Regions from separate parts of the Methylobacterium sp. B1 genome, predicted to be linked through region 1. Evidence: predicted binding sites of a transcription regulator. Region 1 holds the regulator's gene; the other holds the start of a gene.
The links. Region 1 encodes LexA, which represses DNA repair genes until DNA is damaged. Its sites were predicted from a motif close to TGTTCNNNNTGTGTTCNG; they were not measured.
Positions count from the first base shown of each region.

Region 2: a site for LexA is predicted at 4,441-4,458, ahead of I53_RS12425 (DUF3072 domain-containing protein). Genes of this name have one in related genera too.

Region 1 is NZ_BACT01000318.1:578-9,598, forward strand. It holds gene fae (formaldehyde-activating enzyme) at 1-431, opposite strand, end outside; gene I53_RS09295 (divalent metal cation transporter) at 494-1,735, opposite strand; gene I53_RS09300 (hypothetical protein) at 1,816-2,031, shown strand; gene I53_RS09305 (hypothetical protein) at 2,050-2,496, opposite strand; gene lexA (transcriptional repressor LexA) at 2,747-3,484, shown strand; partial or broken gene I53_RS09315 (ComEC/Rec2 family competence protein) at 3,478-5,769, opposite strand; gene gltX (glutamate--tRNA ligase) at 5,962-7,389, shown strand; gene gltA (citrate synthase) at 7,620-8,909, shown strand; gene I53_RS09330 (AlkA N-terminal domain-containing protein) at 8,966-9,021, shown strand, end outside.
Region 2 is NZ_BACT01000425.1:326-6,862, reverse strand. It holds partial or broken gene I53_RS12450 (ABC transporter substrate-binding protein) at 1-266, opposite strand, end outside; partial or broken gene I53_RS12445 (tyrosine phosphatase family protein) at 414-982, shown strand; gene I53_RS12440 (branched-chain amino acid ABC transporter substrate-binding protein) at 995-2,131, opposite strand; gene I53_RS12435 (polysaccharide biosynthesis/export family protein) at 2,282-3,451, opposite strand; gene I53_RS35740 (hypothetical protein) at 3,712-3,834, opposite strand; gene I53_RS12425 (DUF3072 domain-containing protein) at 4,148-4,432, opposite strand; gene I53_RS12420 (gluconokinase) at 4,608-5,180, shown strand; gene I53_RS12415 (Cof-type HAD-IIB family hydrolase) at 5,185-6,006, shown strand; partial or broken gene I53_RS12410 (transglycosylase SLT domain-containing protein) at 6,195-6,537, shown strand, end outside.

The DNA of each region.
Region 1 (9,021 bases):
GTCGCCTCGTAGTTGGTCCGGTAGAGGTCCTTCTGGTCGAGGTTGTCGTCCTCGGCGCAGCGTTGATCGAGCCAGATCATGATGATCATGCACAGCTCGTCGAGCCCGTCCTTGGGCAGGATGCCCTCGATGATGCAGTCCACGATCGCGTCGCCGGTGGCGGCCTGGACCACGCCGCCGAGGAGCTCGGCATACTCGGCCGTGTGGATCGTGACCTTGGTGGTCATCATCGTGGCGGGGCGCACGAGCTGGTTGAGGTCGCGGACCACGAACATCCGCGTGTGGCCCTGGACCTGCCCCATCATCGACGCGAAGGCCTGGCCGACCGGACCGCGCACCGAGCCGATCAGCACCTCAGGCATGGCGTCGGTGTACTGGCCCTCGGCCGCCAGCACCGTGGCCTCGCCCGTGCGGAACCAGATCTCTTGCATGTTCGAACTCCACCTGATCGGAGCCCGCGGGAGACATCATCGGAGGCCCCGCGTCAATCGCGTCAGAGCAGGCCCACCCCGTCCAGGACGCCGACCATCGCGAACGCGATCGTGATCCCCGACACCGCGTAGACCACCCCCTTATAGACGCCCGCCACGCGCTGCCCCTCGGGCAGGGCCCGGGTGGCGAGGAGGATCAGCAGGCCGAGCGCCAGGGGCAGGAGCAGCGCGTTCATCACCTCCACGGCGATGTTGAGCGCCACGAGATCCGGCACGAGCTGCACGGCGACCGCGCCGGCCGCGACCGCGAGCGCGAAGGCGCCGTAGAAGGCCGGAGCCTCTCGGGGCGACTGCTCCAGGGAGTGCGGCCGGCCGGTCACGTCGCCGAACCCCCAGGCCAGCGCCAGGGCCACGACGTTGAGCGCCACGAAGGCCGCCGCGATGATGCCCACCCCGAACACCACCTGCCCGAGCCACGGCCCCAGGGCCGGCGTGAAGGCGCCCGCGAGATCGCCGACGGTCTCCAGCCCCTTCGCGCTACCCTGCCCGGCCTTGCCGATCGTGGCGGCGGCGGCGACGAGGATCGCGCCCATCACGCATTGCGAGACCACCGCACCCACGAGTGTGTCGAGCCGCGAGCGCCGCGCGTGCTCCCAGCCCAGGCCCTTATCGACGATCGCCGACTGCTGGTAGAAGATCATCCACGGCATGATCACCGCGCCGATATTGGCCGCGATCAGCACCCGGAACTGGCCGTCGCCCAGCGGCATGTCCCCGAAGGAGGCGACGATCTCGGGCAGGTTCGGCCGCGCCGCGACGGCGAGCCCGACGAAGACCAGCTCGAACAGGCCGACCACGATCGCCACGACCTCGACGCGCCGGTAGCTCCCGGTGAAGACGAGCCCCAGGAGCAGGCAGGCCGGCAGGCCGAGGCTCACGAGCCGCGGCACCCCGAACAGGTCCCCGATGCCGGCGATGCCGGAGAATTCCGTGACGATGGCGCCGATGCCGGCGACCACGAGGCCGCCGTACGAGATCCAGGCCCAGGCCGGCCCGTAGCGCTCCCGGATCAGCGCGCCGTGGCCGCGTCCGGTGGCGGTCCCGAGTCGCACCGTCAGCTCCTGGACGACGTACAGGATCGGCACCAGCAGGATCTGGAGGAGCAGGAGCGAATAGCCCCAGCGCGCCCCGCTCTGGGCCGCCGTGAGGAGGCTTCCGACATCCGTATCGGCCAGCATCACCACGAGTCCCGGGCCTGCGGCCTTGAGGTAAGCGGACAGGCGAGGCAGGGAAGCGCTGGGCACGGCTCGGGAACAGTCCCGCGCACGGCCGGTTCCGGCGGGCGCCTGCGGCGTTTTCCCGGGGCAGGCGGGAGGAACATGTGATGGCGGAGAGCACGGATCGGGGCTCCGGCTGGAGCCTGCAGGCGACCGCCGTGCCCGACGGGGTGCGCCTGGAACTCGCCCTGGCCGACCTCGGCGGCGCGCCGGTCACCGCCGCGATCGTTCTCGACCGGGCGGAAGCCCGGGCCTTCGCCCGCGCCCTGCTCGCCGCCGCCGGCGACGCGGCGGAACGGACCTTCCCGAAGCCGGGCGCCTGACGGCGCGCCGCCGGTCGGTCAGCGGGCGAGACCGGGATTGCGGCCGGGCAGGCGGGGGACCACGGTGCCACGCTTCTCGATCGGCGTGTCGCAGGCGTAGGCGAACTCGGTCTTCAGCGGATCGAACACGGTCTCGCCGGTGATCCGGCAATCCTCGCGCACGGTCTCGTCGAGATAGGCCCGGGCGGCGGTGCGGAAGCGCTTCACCCGGGTGGCGTCCGGCTCCGGATCGATCCGGGCCTCGCTCAGGTTGCAGCCGGTATATTCGCGCAGGGCGTTCGAGACGATCAGCATCCGGCGCATCTGCCGGTTGTCGTAGACCTCGTAGGGCTCCTTGCAGCCGATCGTCACCACCTGGGGGGTGAGCGCCACGTAGTTCCGCGAGATGTAGGAGAACCCGGTGGTGCAGCCGGCGAGGCCGAGGGCGGCGAGGCCGAGGGGCAGCAGAGCTGCGGGTCGTCGCATCCTCGTCATCCCAAGAGGGTCCCAGCCCGCGGCCCGGATCCGCCGCCTTCCCGGCGGGGCGCCGCGGTGCATTGAAACGGCTCCGCTTGCGCCGTCAATGCGTTTCTCGACCTTGCTCCCGCGAGCGCGGAGCGACGCGCCAAGCGTAGCGGTGCCGCCCTTGCGGAACACTTGCGGAACGTTTAACCTGTTCGTGATTTGTTTCAGAGACCGTCACGGGGCGGTCTGCCAAGCCGCGAGTCCCCCTTCGATGCTCACGCGCAAGCAGCTGGACCTCCTGCGTTTCATCCAGAGCCGGATGCAGGAATGCGGCGTCCCGCCGTCCTTCGACGAGATGAAGGACGCCCTCGACCTCAAGTCGAAATCCGGCATCCACCGGCTGATCACGGCCCTGGAGGAGCGCGGCTTCCTCCGGCGCCTGCCGAATCGGGCGCGCGCCATCGAGGTGATCCGCATCCCCGAGAGCCTGAGCCAGACGGTCCCATCTTCGGCCCCATCTTCGGCCCCGGCCGAGCCGCGCCGTTTCACCCCGAGCGTGGTCGAGGGCGGCAAGTCCAAGCCGCCGCCGGCCCCGGCCAGCACACGGATGATCGACGACGCCGGTCGTGCCATTTCGATCCCGGTGATGGGCCGGATCGCCGCCGGTACGCCGGTCTCGGCGATCCAGAACCAGAGCCATGCCATCACCCTGTCGCCGGATTTCGTGGCCGGCGGCGAGCACTACGCCCTGGAGGTGCGCGGCGACTCGATGGTTGAGGCCGGCATCCTCGACGGCGACCTCGTGGTGATCCGCAAGCAGGACACGGCCAATACCGGCGACATCATCGTGGCGCTGATCGACGACGAGGAAGCGACGCTCAAGCGTCTGCGCCGCCGCGGCTCCTCGATCGCCCTGGAAGCCGCCAACCCGGCCTACGAGACGCGCGTCCTCGGGCCCGACCGGGTCCGGATCCAGGGCCGCCTCGTCAGCCTCGTCCGCCGCTACTGAAGCGGCTCGGCCGGCGCGTCGCCGGGGGCGAGGTCCCCGCCCGACGCATCGGTTTCCGGAGGCGTTGTCGCCCCGTCGTCAGAGGCGCGGGCCTCCGCGGAGGGCGCGGTGACCGGTTGTGGCGGCCCCGACCCGTGTCCCGAGCGTGGTCGCCAGGGCACGGCGCGGCCATCGGCCCGGGCGTGACGGGCGACGAAGCTCTCGCCGTCGGACCTGAGGGCGACGGCGCCCTGGGCGGCCAGGACGCGCCGGTCGATCACCAGGGGGCCGGTTCAGGTCGGAGGGGCCACGAGGCCCGTGATCAGCACCGCGGCGCGGGCGCAATCCTCCGGGAAGGCCCGCCGGTCCCGGACCAGGGCGACCGCCCGTCCGTCCGGCAAGCGCGCGGTGCATCCGAGCCGGTCACAGCGGCCGCTGCCCGATCGGACGATCACTGCCCCGGCTCCCCGTCCGTCGCCGTCCGCCTTCAGCCATTGTTCGAGGACGAAGCCGGACGGGCTGCCGAGGGCTGCGAGCCGTCCGTCCGGCCCCCGCACCGCGGCTCCCGCGCCCTGCCGATCGACATAGAGGTCGTAGCGGTCGGGTCGGGCCGCGACGACGAGCCCGAGCAGGATCGGCGGCACGGCGAGCCAGCGCAGGCGGGAGGCCGGCAACGTCGCCAGCAGCAGGCCCGCGGTCAGCAGGAACAGCGCCGCGGTGCCGAAGGCCGGCACGACCACGATGGCCCGCTCGAACCCGGCGATCCACTGGGAGACGGCGAGCATGCCCCCCACCGCCTGACCCATCAGCCACCAGATCGGGCGGTCGAGGGCCAAGGGATAGGCGAGGATCCCGATCACCGCGGAGGGCATCACCACGAGGGAGACGAGCGGCAGGGTCAGGGCGTTGCCGACGAGGCCGAAGGGCTGGATCGTCTGGAAATGGTAGGTGGCGAAGGGTGCGGTCGCGACCTGCGCCACCAGGGTCGTGGCCAGGGTCCCGGTGACCGCCGAGAGGCTGCTACCGACGAGCCGACCGAGCCGGCCCGCCCCGGGGCGCACGAACAGCCGCCCGTCGATCAGCCGCGCGCAGGCGATCAGCCCGGCCACGGCGCCCGAGGACATCTGGAAGCTCGGGCCGAGCAGGCCCTCCGGCTCCCGGGCCAGGGCGATCAGCGCCGCGAGGGCGAGGTTGCGCATCGACAGGGCGGGCCGGTCCACCAGGATCGCGCCCAGCATGATCAGGGTCATGATCAGCGAGCGTTCGGCGGCGATGTCCCAGCCCGAGAAGGCGCAGTAGGCGGTGACGCCCACCATGGCGAAGCCGGCCGCGATCTTCTTGATCGGCCAGAGGAGCGCGCAATGGGGGACCAGCGCGAGGAGCGCCCGCACCAGCCAGAACACCACGCCGGCGGCCAGCACCATGTGGAGGCCCGAGATCGACACAACGTGGTAGATTCCGGCGGCGCGCAGCGCATCGTTGGTCGCCGGGCCGATGAGGCCGCGCTTGCCGGTCACCAGGGCCGCCGCCACCGCGCCCGCTTGGCCGCCGGCGGCCTCCGCGATCCGGCGGGTGAGCCCGTTCCGGGCCGCGTCGAGCGTGGCGGCGAGCCGCAGGCGGAGGGGCGGCGGCTCGGTCGGCGCCCGGATCGTGACCGCCCCGACCAGCGAGCCCACCGCGCCGATCCCCTGGAAGTAGGCGTCTCGGGCGAAATCGTAGCCTCCGGGCCGGGCCGCCTCCGGGGGTGGCAACAACCGGGCGGTGGCGGCGACGACGTCCCCGGGAAGCGGGGTCGGCGTCTTGCGGAATGACACCCGCACCCGGGCGGGCCGCGCCTCCGGCGCGAGGCCGGCGAAGCTCTCCACCCGGATCAGCAGCCGGGCGCCGACCTCGCGCTCGTCCAGGGCCTCGACCGTTCCGATGAGGGGGCCGATGGTGGTGCGGTTGAGGACCGGGGCGGCGACCTCCGAGACCCGCCAGGCCGCCGCCGCGAAGCCGAGGAACGCGGCCGCCACCGCGAGCACCGCCGCCAGCGCCGCAGGGCGCGCGCCGAGGAGCGGGATCGGCGCCAGGGCAAGGGCGGCGGCGACAAGGGGCGCGGCCAAGCTCGGCGCGCCGTCGGTCGCCGCGAAACAGACCAGGATCCCCCCGCCGAAGGCCACCGCCAGCCAGGGGAACAGCCGGCGCTGCTCGGCGTCCCGGGCGAGGCCTTCGGCCACCCAGTGGCGGATGACCGGGAGGGCGGGCGCGCGGGGGCCGGCCAGCGCCACCGCGCCGCCCGCCAGCCTCGCGCCGATCCGCCGCATCGCCGCCGCCCCGTTCCGCGCGACCTGTCTCGGGGCCGGGCGATTCTGCGGGCGATTCTTAACGCATCCTCCGGCTCGTGCTACAGCCGGTGCTTCGTGCTACGGGCGCCCTGTCGAGCCCCTCGCCGCTCCGCCGCCCCTTCGCCGTCCGTCGCGCTCCGTCCGCGACCAGCCCCGGAACATACCGGACCGATGTCCTCAGCCGTCGTCACGCGCTTCGCCCCCTCGCCCACCGGCTACCTGCATATCGGCGGGGCCCGCACGGCGTTGTTCAACTGGCTCTACGCCCGCCACACCGGCGGCAAGATGCTGCTGCGCATCGAGGATACCGACCGGGAGCGCTCCACCAAGGGCGCGATCGACGCGATCCTCGACGGCCTGTCCTGGCTCGGCCTCGACTGGGACGGGGACGTGGTGTTCCAGTTCGCCCGGGCCGAGCGCCACCGGGCCGTGGCCGAGGAGCTGCTGGCGGCCGGCCGTGCCTACCATTGCTATGCCACCGCCGAGGAGCTGACCTCGATGCGGGAGACCGCCCGGGCCGAGGGCCGCGCCCCCCGCTACGACGGCCGCTGGCGCGACCGCGACCCGTCCGAGGCCCCCGCCGGGGTCAAGCCGGTGATCCGCCTGCGCGCGCCGACCGAGGGCGAGACCGTCGTCGAGGACGCCGTCCAGGGCCGCGTGACCTGGGCCAACAAGGACCTCGACGACCTCGTCCTGCTGCGTTCGGACGGGACGCCGACCTACATGCTGGCCGTGGTGGTCGACGACCACGACATGGGCGTCACGCAGATCATCCGCGGCGACGACCACCTCACCAACGCGGCGCGCCAGAGCCAGATCTTTTCCGCCTTGGGCTGGGACATTCCCCGGATGGCCCATATCCCGCTGATCCACGGGGCGGACGGAGCCAAGCTCTCGAAGCGCCACGGGGCGCTCGGCGTCGAGGCCTATCGCGATCTCGGCTACCTGCCGGCGGCCCTGCGCAACTACCTCGTTCGGCTCGGCTGGAGCCACGGCGACCAGGAGGTCTTCTCCACCGAGGAGATGGTCGCGGCCTTCGACCTCGGCGCGGTGGGGCGCTCCGCGGCGCGGTTCGACTTCGCCAAGCTCGCCAACCTCAACGGCCTCTACATCCGCACCAGCACCGATGCCGATCTCGTCGCGGCGATCGAGACGATCCTGCCCAATGTCGGTCCCGGGCGCGGCCTGTCGGCGCCGCTGCAGCCCGACCTCAAGGACAAGCTCACCCAGGCCATGCCGGGCCTGAAGGAGCGGGCCAAGACGCTGATCGAGCTCCTCGACAGCGCCTATTACCTCTACGCCCAGCGGCCGCTGGCGCTGGACGACAAGGCCCGCGCCCTCCTCTCCGACGAGGGCCGCGCCCGGCTCGCCGGGGTGCGGCCGGTGCTCGAGGCGCTGCCGGACTGGAATGCGGCCTCGACCGAGGGTGCGGTCCGCCAGTACGCGGAGGACGCCGGCTGCAAGCTCGGGCAGGTGGCCCAGCCCCTGCGCGCGGCGCTGACCGGCCGCACCACCTCCCCGCCCCTGTTCGACGTGATGGCGGTGCTCGGCCGGGCGGAAACCCTCGCCCGCCTGGGCGATCAGGTGCCGCAGGTCTGAAGCCACCGGGCGTAGCCGGGGAACTGCCGGCCCCGGCTCGAATTGCGCTTGGTGGAATTTGCTTGGCGTCGGGGTCGGGTTGTCACCGACCCCGTTGCTGCTGCAGTGCCGTTTGGGTAACCCATGCCTGTGAGCACCCGCAGCATAATGCGTGTGCTCAGGCCCCCGGGACCGACTCGGGCAGCCCGAGCCCGGCATCCGCCACGTCGCCAGAGAAGGGTCCACGATCCATGAGCGCACCCAGCACCATCACCGTGGACGGCAAGTCGATCGAGCTGCCGGTGAAATCCGGCACGATCGGGCCGGACGTGATCGATATCGGCAAGCTCTACGCCCAGACCGGCGCCTTCACCTTCGACCCGGGCTTCACCTCGACGGCGTCCTGCGAATCGAAGATCACCTATATCGACGGCGACGAGGGCGTGCTGCTCTATCGCGGCTACCCGATCGAGCAGCTCGCCGAGAAGGGCGACTTCCTCGAGACCTGCTACCTGATGCTGTTCGGCGCCCTGCCGACCGCCGCCCAGCGGGCCGATTTCGAGTATCGGGTCACGCGCCACACCATGGTGCACGACCAGATGAACCGGTTCTTCACCGGCTTCCGCCGCGACGCGCACCCGATGGCCGTGATGGTCGCCTCGGTGGGCGCCCTCTCGGCCTTCTACCACGACTCGACCGACATCACGGACGAGAGCCAGCGGCTGATCGCGTCGATCCGCATGATCGCCAAGATGCCGACGCTCGCCGCGATGGCCTACAAGTACTCGATCGGCCAGCCGTTCGTGTACCCGAAGAACGACCTCGACTATACCTCGAACTTCCTTCGCATGTGCTACGCGGTGCCGTGCGAGGAGTACGAGGTGAACCCGGTCTTCGCCCGGGCGCTCGACAAGATCTTCATCCTGCACGCCGACCACGAGCAGAACGCCTCGACCTCGACGGTGCGGCTCGCCGGCTCCTCGGGCGCCAACCCCTTCGCCTGCATCGCGGCCGGCATCGCCTGCCTGTGGGGCCCGGCCCATGGCGGCGCCAACGAGGCGGCGCTCAAGATGCTGATGGAGATCGGCACCCCGGAGAACGTCGGCAAGTACGTCGCCAAGGCCAAGGACAAGAACGACCCGTTCCGCCTGATGGGCTTCGGCCACCGGGTCTACAAGAACTACGACCCGCGCGCCCGGATCATGCAGAGCACCACCCATCAGGTGCTGAAGGAGCTCGGCAAGACCGACGATCCGCTGCTCCACGTCGCCATGGAGCTGGAGCAGATTGCCCTCAAGGACGAGTACTTCATCGAGAAGAAGCTCTACCCGAACATCGATTTCTATTCGGGCATCACCCTCAAGGCGATGGGCTTCCCGACCGACATGTTCACGGTGCTGTTCGCCGTGGCCCGCACGGTCGGCTGGATCGCCCAGTGGGCCGAGATGATCGAGGATCCGTCGCAGAAGATCGGCCGTCCCCGCCAGCTCTACGTCGGTCCGACCCAGCGCGACTACGTGCCGGTCGACCAGCGCGGCTGAGGCAGGAGCACCTGTCCTGTGACGCGAGCGACGGGGCGGCCGAGAGGCCGCCCTTCGTGTTTGCGGGGGCGATCGAACGCCGCCTGCCCGTCCGGCCGCCCTACGACTGGGC
Region 2 (6,537 bases), on a different contig from region 1:
TCGCCGGGGCCCTGAACCTGGATCTGGAAGCGCCCGTCGGTGGCCTCGGCGACGATCCGGCTGAGCGCCTCGGGGGCGCCGTACAGGATGTCGAGCGTCTTGGCGTAGGCGGAGGACAGGCGCCAGCGCAATTCCGGGGCACTCTGGGCCCGGGCCGGGGCGGCGAGCGGCCCGGTGAGCGCCGCGGCCGCGCCGAGGCCGGCGGTCAGCACGCTCCGGCGCCGGGTCCCGGCCGAGGGGGATCGCGCGAGGTGAGGTTCGTCCAACGGCATCTCGTCCGAGCAGGTCCGGTCCGACCGGGGCCGGATCGGAGGTCGCAGGTAGCACGTCCGTGCCGGTACTCGAAAGCCGCGGGCGCCGGGGCGGTTCCGTCGCGCCTCGAAACCGGCCTCCGCCCGTGCTAGGCGCCGGGGATGCGAACCGAGCCCGCCGTCACCCTGCACACCGTCTGCGGCCTGGAGGAGCTGGCCGGCCACGGCGCCCGCGGCGTCAGCCACGTCCTGTCGCTGCTCGATCCCGGAACGCCGGAGCCCGAGGCCTTCACCGCCTACGGCGCCCATGCCCGCACGACCCTCCGGTTCCACGATTGCCTCGCCCCGGGCGAAGGCCTCACCCCGCCGAGCCCGAGCATGTCGGGGCGATCCTCGATTTCGGGCGGCACCTCGACGGCGCCGGCCATCTCCTGGTTCATTGCCATTACGGCCTGTCGCGCTCCACCGCGGCGCTGCTGATGTTGTTCGCGCAGGCCGAGCCCGCCACTCCCGCCGCCGCTCTGGTCGAGCGTCTCCACGCCCTGCGCGAGCCCGCTTGGCCGAATGCGCGCATGATCGGCTTCGCCGACACGATGCTGAATCGGGAGGGACAGCTCAGCGCGGCGGTGCGGCGGCTGCACGCTCTGCAACTGCAGGTCCGCCCGCATCTCGCCGAGCTGCTTCGCGGTCTCGGCCGCGGCGCCGAGGTCGAGGCCGCGCAGGCGCTGTGAGCGGCGGGGCTCTCACTTCCCGGCCGGCGTGAAGCTCCCGTCCTTCCAGACATAGAGCACATAGCCCTGCGCGGTGACGTCGCCCTTGGCGTCGAAGCCGACCGTGCCGAGCACGAGATCGAACCGCTCCGTATGCAACGCCTGCGCGATGGGGCGCGCCTCGGTTGAATGGGCGAAGTTGCCGGCCGCAACCAGGGCCTGCATCGCCGCATACCCGTAGACCGTCGAGCCGGTGGGATCGACGCCCTCAGCCTTGAAGGCCTTCACGACGGCCGCGGCGGCGGGCTGCCGGCTCGGGTCGAGGTAGAAGGTCATCAGCACGCCGTTGCTCGCCGATCCGGCGGTCTTGGCGAAATCCGGCGTGGCGATGGCCGAGGTGCCGAACCATTGCGGCCGGTAGCCCCGGTCCGCGGCGATCTTCACCAAGCGGCCCATCTCGGCGGCGTCGCCGCCATAATAGACGACCTCGATCCCCGCGCCCTTGAGGCGGTCGGCCAGGGCGGAATCGTCGGCGTCGCTGGGCGAGAACGACAGGAACAGCGCCTCGTTCACGCCGATGCGGTTGAGATTGTCCTTCGTGGCGGCGGCGAGGCTGCGGGCGGCGGGCGTCTGGTCCTGGATGAGAGCGATCTTCCGGTCGCGGAACCGCTCGGCCAGAACGGCGGCGGACAGGCGGGCCTGATCGTCGTCGCGCCCGCACACCCGGAAGATCGTCGGCAGCCCCCTGTCGGTGAGCCGCGCCGCAACCGAGGCCGCGGAAATCATCACCACGCCGTTCTGGGCGTAGATGTCGGAGGCGGCGATCGAGGCGTTGGAGCAGACATGGCCGACCACGAGCCGGACGTTGCCGCGCACGAAATGGTTGGCCACCGCAGTGGCGGTGTTGGAATCGCAGGCATCGTCCTGCACGTCGAGGGTGACGGGCTGGCCGTCGAGTCCCCCCATGGCGTTGGCGTCCCGGGCCGCAGCCTCGACCCCCCGCAGCACCTGCTCGCCGACCGCCACGTAGGGTCCCGACCGCGGGACGGCCACGCCGATCACCACGTCGGCCGCCGCAGGAGTGGCCGGCAGGAACGCGAGACACAGGCTCAGGGCTATCAGTGCGGGCCGGAGCGGCCCGTGGGCGGGGACGAAACGTCCGATCTTCATCGGGCTCTTCTGGGCATCCTTGCGCGGCGGGTCAGCGCGACGGCGGATGCGGCTCCGTAGCCCCGATCCCGCCCCGCACCCTGTGCCCATACGCGAGGACGCGGAGAAACGCGATTTTTTTCCGCCGCTGTCCCGTATGCGGACCGCCTCCTACTTGGCGTAGGAGTAGGCCAAGGCGGCGGAGGAGACCGGTCCGGTGATGCCGCTGAAGACGGTGAGCACCTTCTGGACCTCGGTGAACGGCGCGTTCGACACGTAGACCAGATCGCGGTTGCGCATGCGGAACGCCTGGGAGACGAACAGGCTGTTGGGATCGCGCATGTCGATCCGGTAGACCACCGGCACCAGCGGCGTGCCGAGCAGCCGCGAGCTGGGGCTGAGGCGCCGCACGACGCTGGCCGGCTCGAACCGGAAGATGAACGTCCCGGCCGGGTCGGCGGCGAAGTCCGACAGGCCGCGCGCCTTGGCCAGCGCCTGGGCCAGGGTGATGCCGTCGGCCTGGAACGGTAGCTCGGTGCTGTTGCCCAGCGCGCCCACCGCGATGAAGGTCTGCGGGTCGCGCACCAGGGTGAGCACGTCGTTGGGCCGCAGGTAGATGTTCTCCTTGGGGTTCGACACCACCGTGGTCAGCGGCACGGTCGCGGTCACCGGGCCGCGCGAGAGCCGCACGAAGGTCTCGTTGACCGGCGCGCGGTTGCCGCCGGCGGCGGCGATGACGTCGAGGATGCGGTCGCCGTGGCCCGAGAGCGGCAGGCGGGCGCCGGCGGCGCCCTCGCCGGTGACGGTCACCGCCTGGCTGATCGGCCGGGTGACCGAGACCAGCACCTGCGGCTGGATGGCCTTGCCGGCGAGTTCGTTCTCGATGAGCGCCTGGACGTCCTGGGTGCGGCGGCCGGCGACCTTGATGCGGCCGGCGTAGGGCACCGAGATAGCGCCGTCGCGCCCGACGGGCTGCTCGGGGATGAGGGCGGACTTGGAGCCCGCCGAGAAGCGGTCGGCCACCAGCGGCCCGGAGAACAGGCCGCCCGACCCGGCTTCCCAGATCGAGACCGAGACCATGTCGCCGACGCCGATCACCGGCTCCGAGGAGGGACGGTGGTCGCCGAAGGAGGCGAGCAGGCTGTCCAGCGGCCGGCCGCGCAGGGCCTCGACCACCGAGGGCGTGACGTCGATGATCTCGTAGCGGGCGAGCAGGCCGCCGTCGGCGGTGGCCACCTCCGCCCCCGCCTGGATCGCGCTCGCCGTCGGACCCGCCGCAGGCAGGTACGTGCAGCCCGACATCGCCGTGACGGCGAGCAGGACAAGGGGAAGTTTGCGCATCCAGATGTTGCCCATCGGTATTGCCGAGCCCGTGCCTAGCCCATGGCGGCCCAGGTGTCCGTAGCGGGTGAGCCACACTCCGGCCGGCACGGCCAAGACTGCGAAGTCATCCTCGTTAAGCACAGCTTTTTCGGGGCATAGAGACGACGAATGCCGGGCGTTCGCCCGCGGTCGAAATATCGAGATACAAATCGGGACGTCATCAGCGGCCGCACATTGGCCGCTCCAGCCCAATGGCCAAAATCCCGCGACCGATCGGCTCAATTTCCCTGCGTGACTGCCGCGGTGATGTCGCCGTAGACGACGCTGACGCGGGACACGTAGTACCGGATGCTGCCGACGGCGACGAGGAAGATCATGCCGCCGAGCAGGGCGTATTCCATTGCCGTGGATCCGTGGACGTCGCGGGCGAACCGTACGGCCTCGGCACGAATCCGATCCGTCAAGCCGAACGCCGTCCGGACCCGTACCGCACGCCGTCCTGCTTCGCCGCCGCCCGGCTCATCCATGGTCGAACGTGCCTTTTCAGTCCCGCTGCCCGCGCGGCCTCACGCGCTGCATGGGGGATAACCTCTCGCCATTGCCGCCGGCTTAACGAGGTGTTCGAAACAGGCCACCTTGTCCATTCCGGCCGGGATACGCCGCCCGGACGTACACGGCGACGGGCGCGCCCGGGGGAAACGCGCCCGGCTTGGCTCAGGCGTGGCCGGCCTTGTGGCGAAGATCGTCGATCCGCTTCGAGGCTTCGGCCTTGTCGAGGTCAGGATCGAACGCCGCCGGCTCCTTGGCCTCTTCCGAGAGCGTCTTCAGATAGGAGGCCTGCGCGCCGGTCATCGGCTCGCCGCCAGTCGTCCACTGATCCGGATCCTTGATCTGGTTCGACACGTCCTTCGGGTCGGTCTTGGGGTTCTCCGTAGCGTCCTGATGCGATCCGGTACCCCGGCCGGCCTTCGGTGTTGCCTTCGCGGTTGTGCTAGCCATGCGACTCATGTTCCCTAAATGTTCGGCGTCTGCGGGGTGAACGCGCCCGGCCGCGCCGCGGTTCCTGCGGGCGCCGCAGCCCGTTTGCATCCCCGGCGATCTTCCCTTCTGGAAACCCGCTCCTATTGATGTGAGGGGCAGCGCCCCGACGCGCCTCGGAGCCAGGGTGGTCCGGATGACGTCCCAATCGGAGCCGGCGCCGGATGCCGGAACGGCCGCCGCCGGTCAGGTGCTCGTTGTCATGGGCGTCTCGGGTTCCGGGAAGAGCACCGTGGCGGCGCTGATCGCCGAGACGCTTGGCTGGATCTTCGTGGACGGCGACAGCTTTCACACGCCGGAGCACGTGGCGAAGATGCATGCGGGCCTCGCCCTCGACGATGCGGATCGCGCGCCCTGGCTGGCCCGGATTGCGACTTGGATCCAGCAGCGCCTCGACGCTGGCGAGTCGGGCGTGGTGGCCTGTTCGGCCCTCCGCCGCGCGTACCGGGACGTTCTCACCCGCGGGAGCCAGCGGGTTCGCCTCGTCTATCTGGACGGCGACCGGACCCTGATCGCGCAGCGCCTCGCCGAGCGGCAGGGCCATTTCATGCCGCCGCGTCTCTTGGACAGCCAGTTTGCGGCCCTGGAGATTCCGGGGGCCGATGAACACCCGATCACGGTCGGCATCCGCGAATCGCCCGAGGCCATTGCCGACCGGGTGGTCGCGGAACTCGCGGCCGAAATGCGCCGGGATACGGTTGGGAAGTGAGCGGATGATTGCAGGATCCGGCAAGGCTTCGGGCATCGCCCTGGTGATCTCGGACGTCGATGGAACCCTGGTGACCGGCGACAAGCGCCTGACCGAGGCGACGGTCACGGCCGTCCGGCGGCTGAGAGCGGCCGGCATCGGCTTCAGCATCGCCTCGGCCCGGCCGCCGATCGGGCTGCGGAACCTGGTCGCCGAACTCGAGCTCGACCTGCCGATGGGGGCGTTCAACGGCGCGAGCGTCGTGCGGCCGGACCTCTCGACCATCGAGGAACGGACCATCCCCGAGGCGGCGGCCCGGTCGGCCCTCGACCGGCTGTTGGCCGAGGGACTGGACGTCTGGGTTTTCGCCGAAGGGGCGTGGTGGCTGCGCGACCCGGAGGGTCCCTATACCGACCTCGAACGCCGCACGATCGGCGCGGAGCCCCGCGTCGTCGCCGATCTCGGCCCACTCATGGGGAGCGCAGCCAAGATCGTCGGCGTCAGCCGCGACCACGCCCATCTGGCAGCCTGCGAAGCCCGGATCGGGGCGGCCCTGGCCGGTCAAGCCACCATCCACCGTTCGCAGAAATACTACCTCGACGTGACGCCACCCCATCTCGACAAGGGGCGATTCGTCACCTGGATGAGCGCGCATCTCGCCATCCCGCCGGAGCGGATCGCCACCTTCGGCGATGCCGGCAACGACCGTCCGATGTTCGCGCACAGCGGATTCTCCGTGGCGATGGGCAATGCCGAAGCGGCGGTGAAGGCGGCTGCGCGCGCGGTCACCGACAGCAACGACGCGGACGGCTTCGCCCATGCGGTCGAGCGCTTCCTCCTTCCCTGACCGCCCGGCCGCCGCCCCGGGCATCCCTTTGGATCGCCGCGCCGCCGCGTGACGCGTCGCTGTGGCCCGCGGATCACAAACGCTCCCGACACCCCGGCCGCCCACAGGCTGCCGAACCGGGGCCGCTTTCCGGCCTCATTTCCCCGTGACCTAGCTTGACCACAGAACAAGCAGCACCGGGTCTCGGAATGCATCGCCTCATCCTGGCCGCCGTCCTCGCGGTCGTGCCCGCAGCCGCCTTCGGGCAGAGCGCGCACGACAATATCGACGCGTTGATCGAGCAGCAGGCCAAGGCGAACGGCGTGCCGGCAAGCTTCGTTCACGCCGTCGTCAAGCGCGAGAGCAACTACAATCCGCGGGCCAAGGGCGGCAGCGCCCTCGGCCTGATGCAGATCAAGCACGCGACTGCCCGCAGCCTCGGCTACACCGGCGATGCGGCCGGCCTGTACGATCCCGAAACCAACCTTCGCTACGGCGTAGCCTATCTTGCCGGCGCCTATCGGACCGCCAAGGGCAATCTCGGCCAAGCGT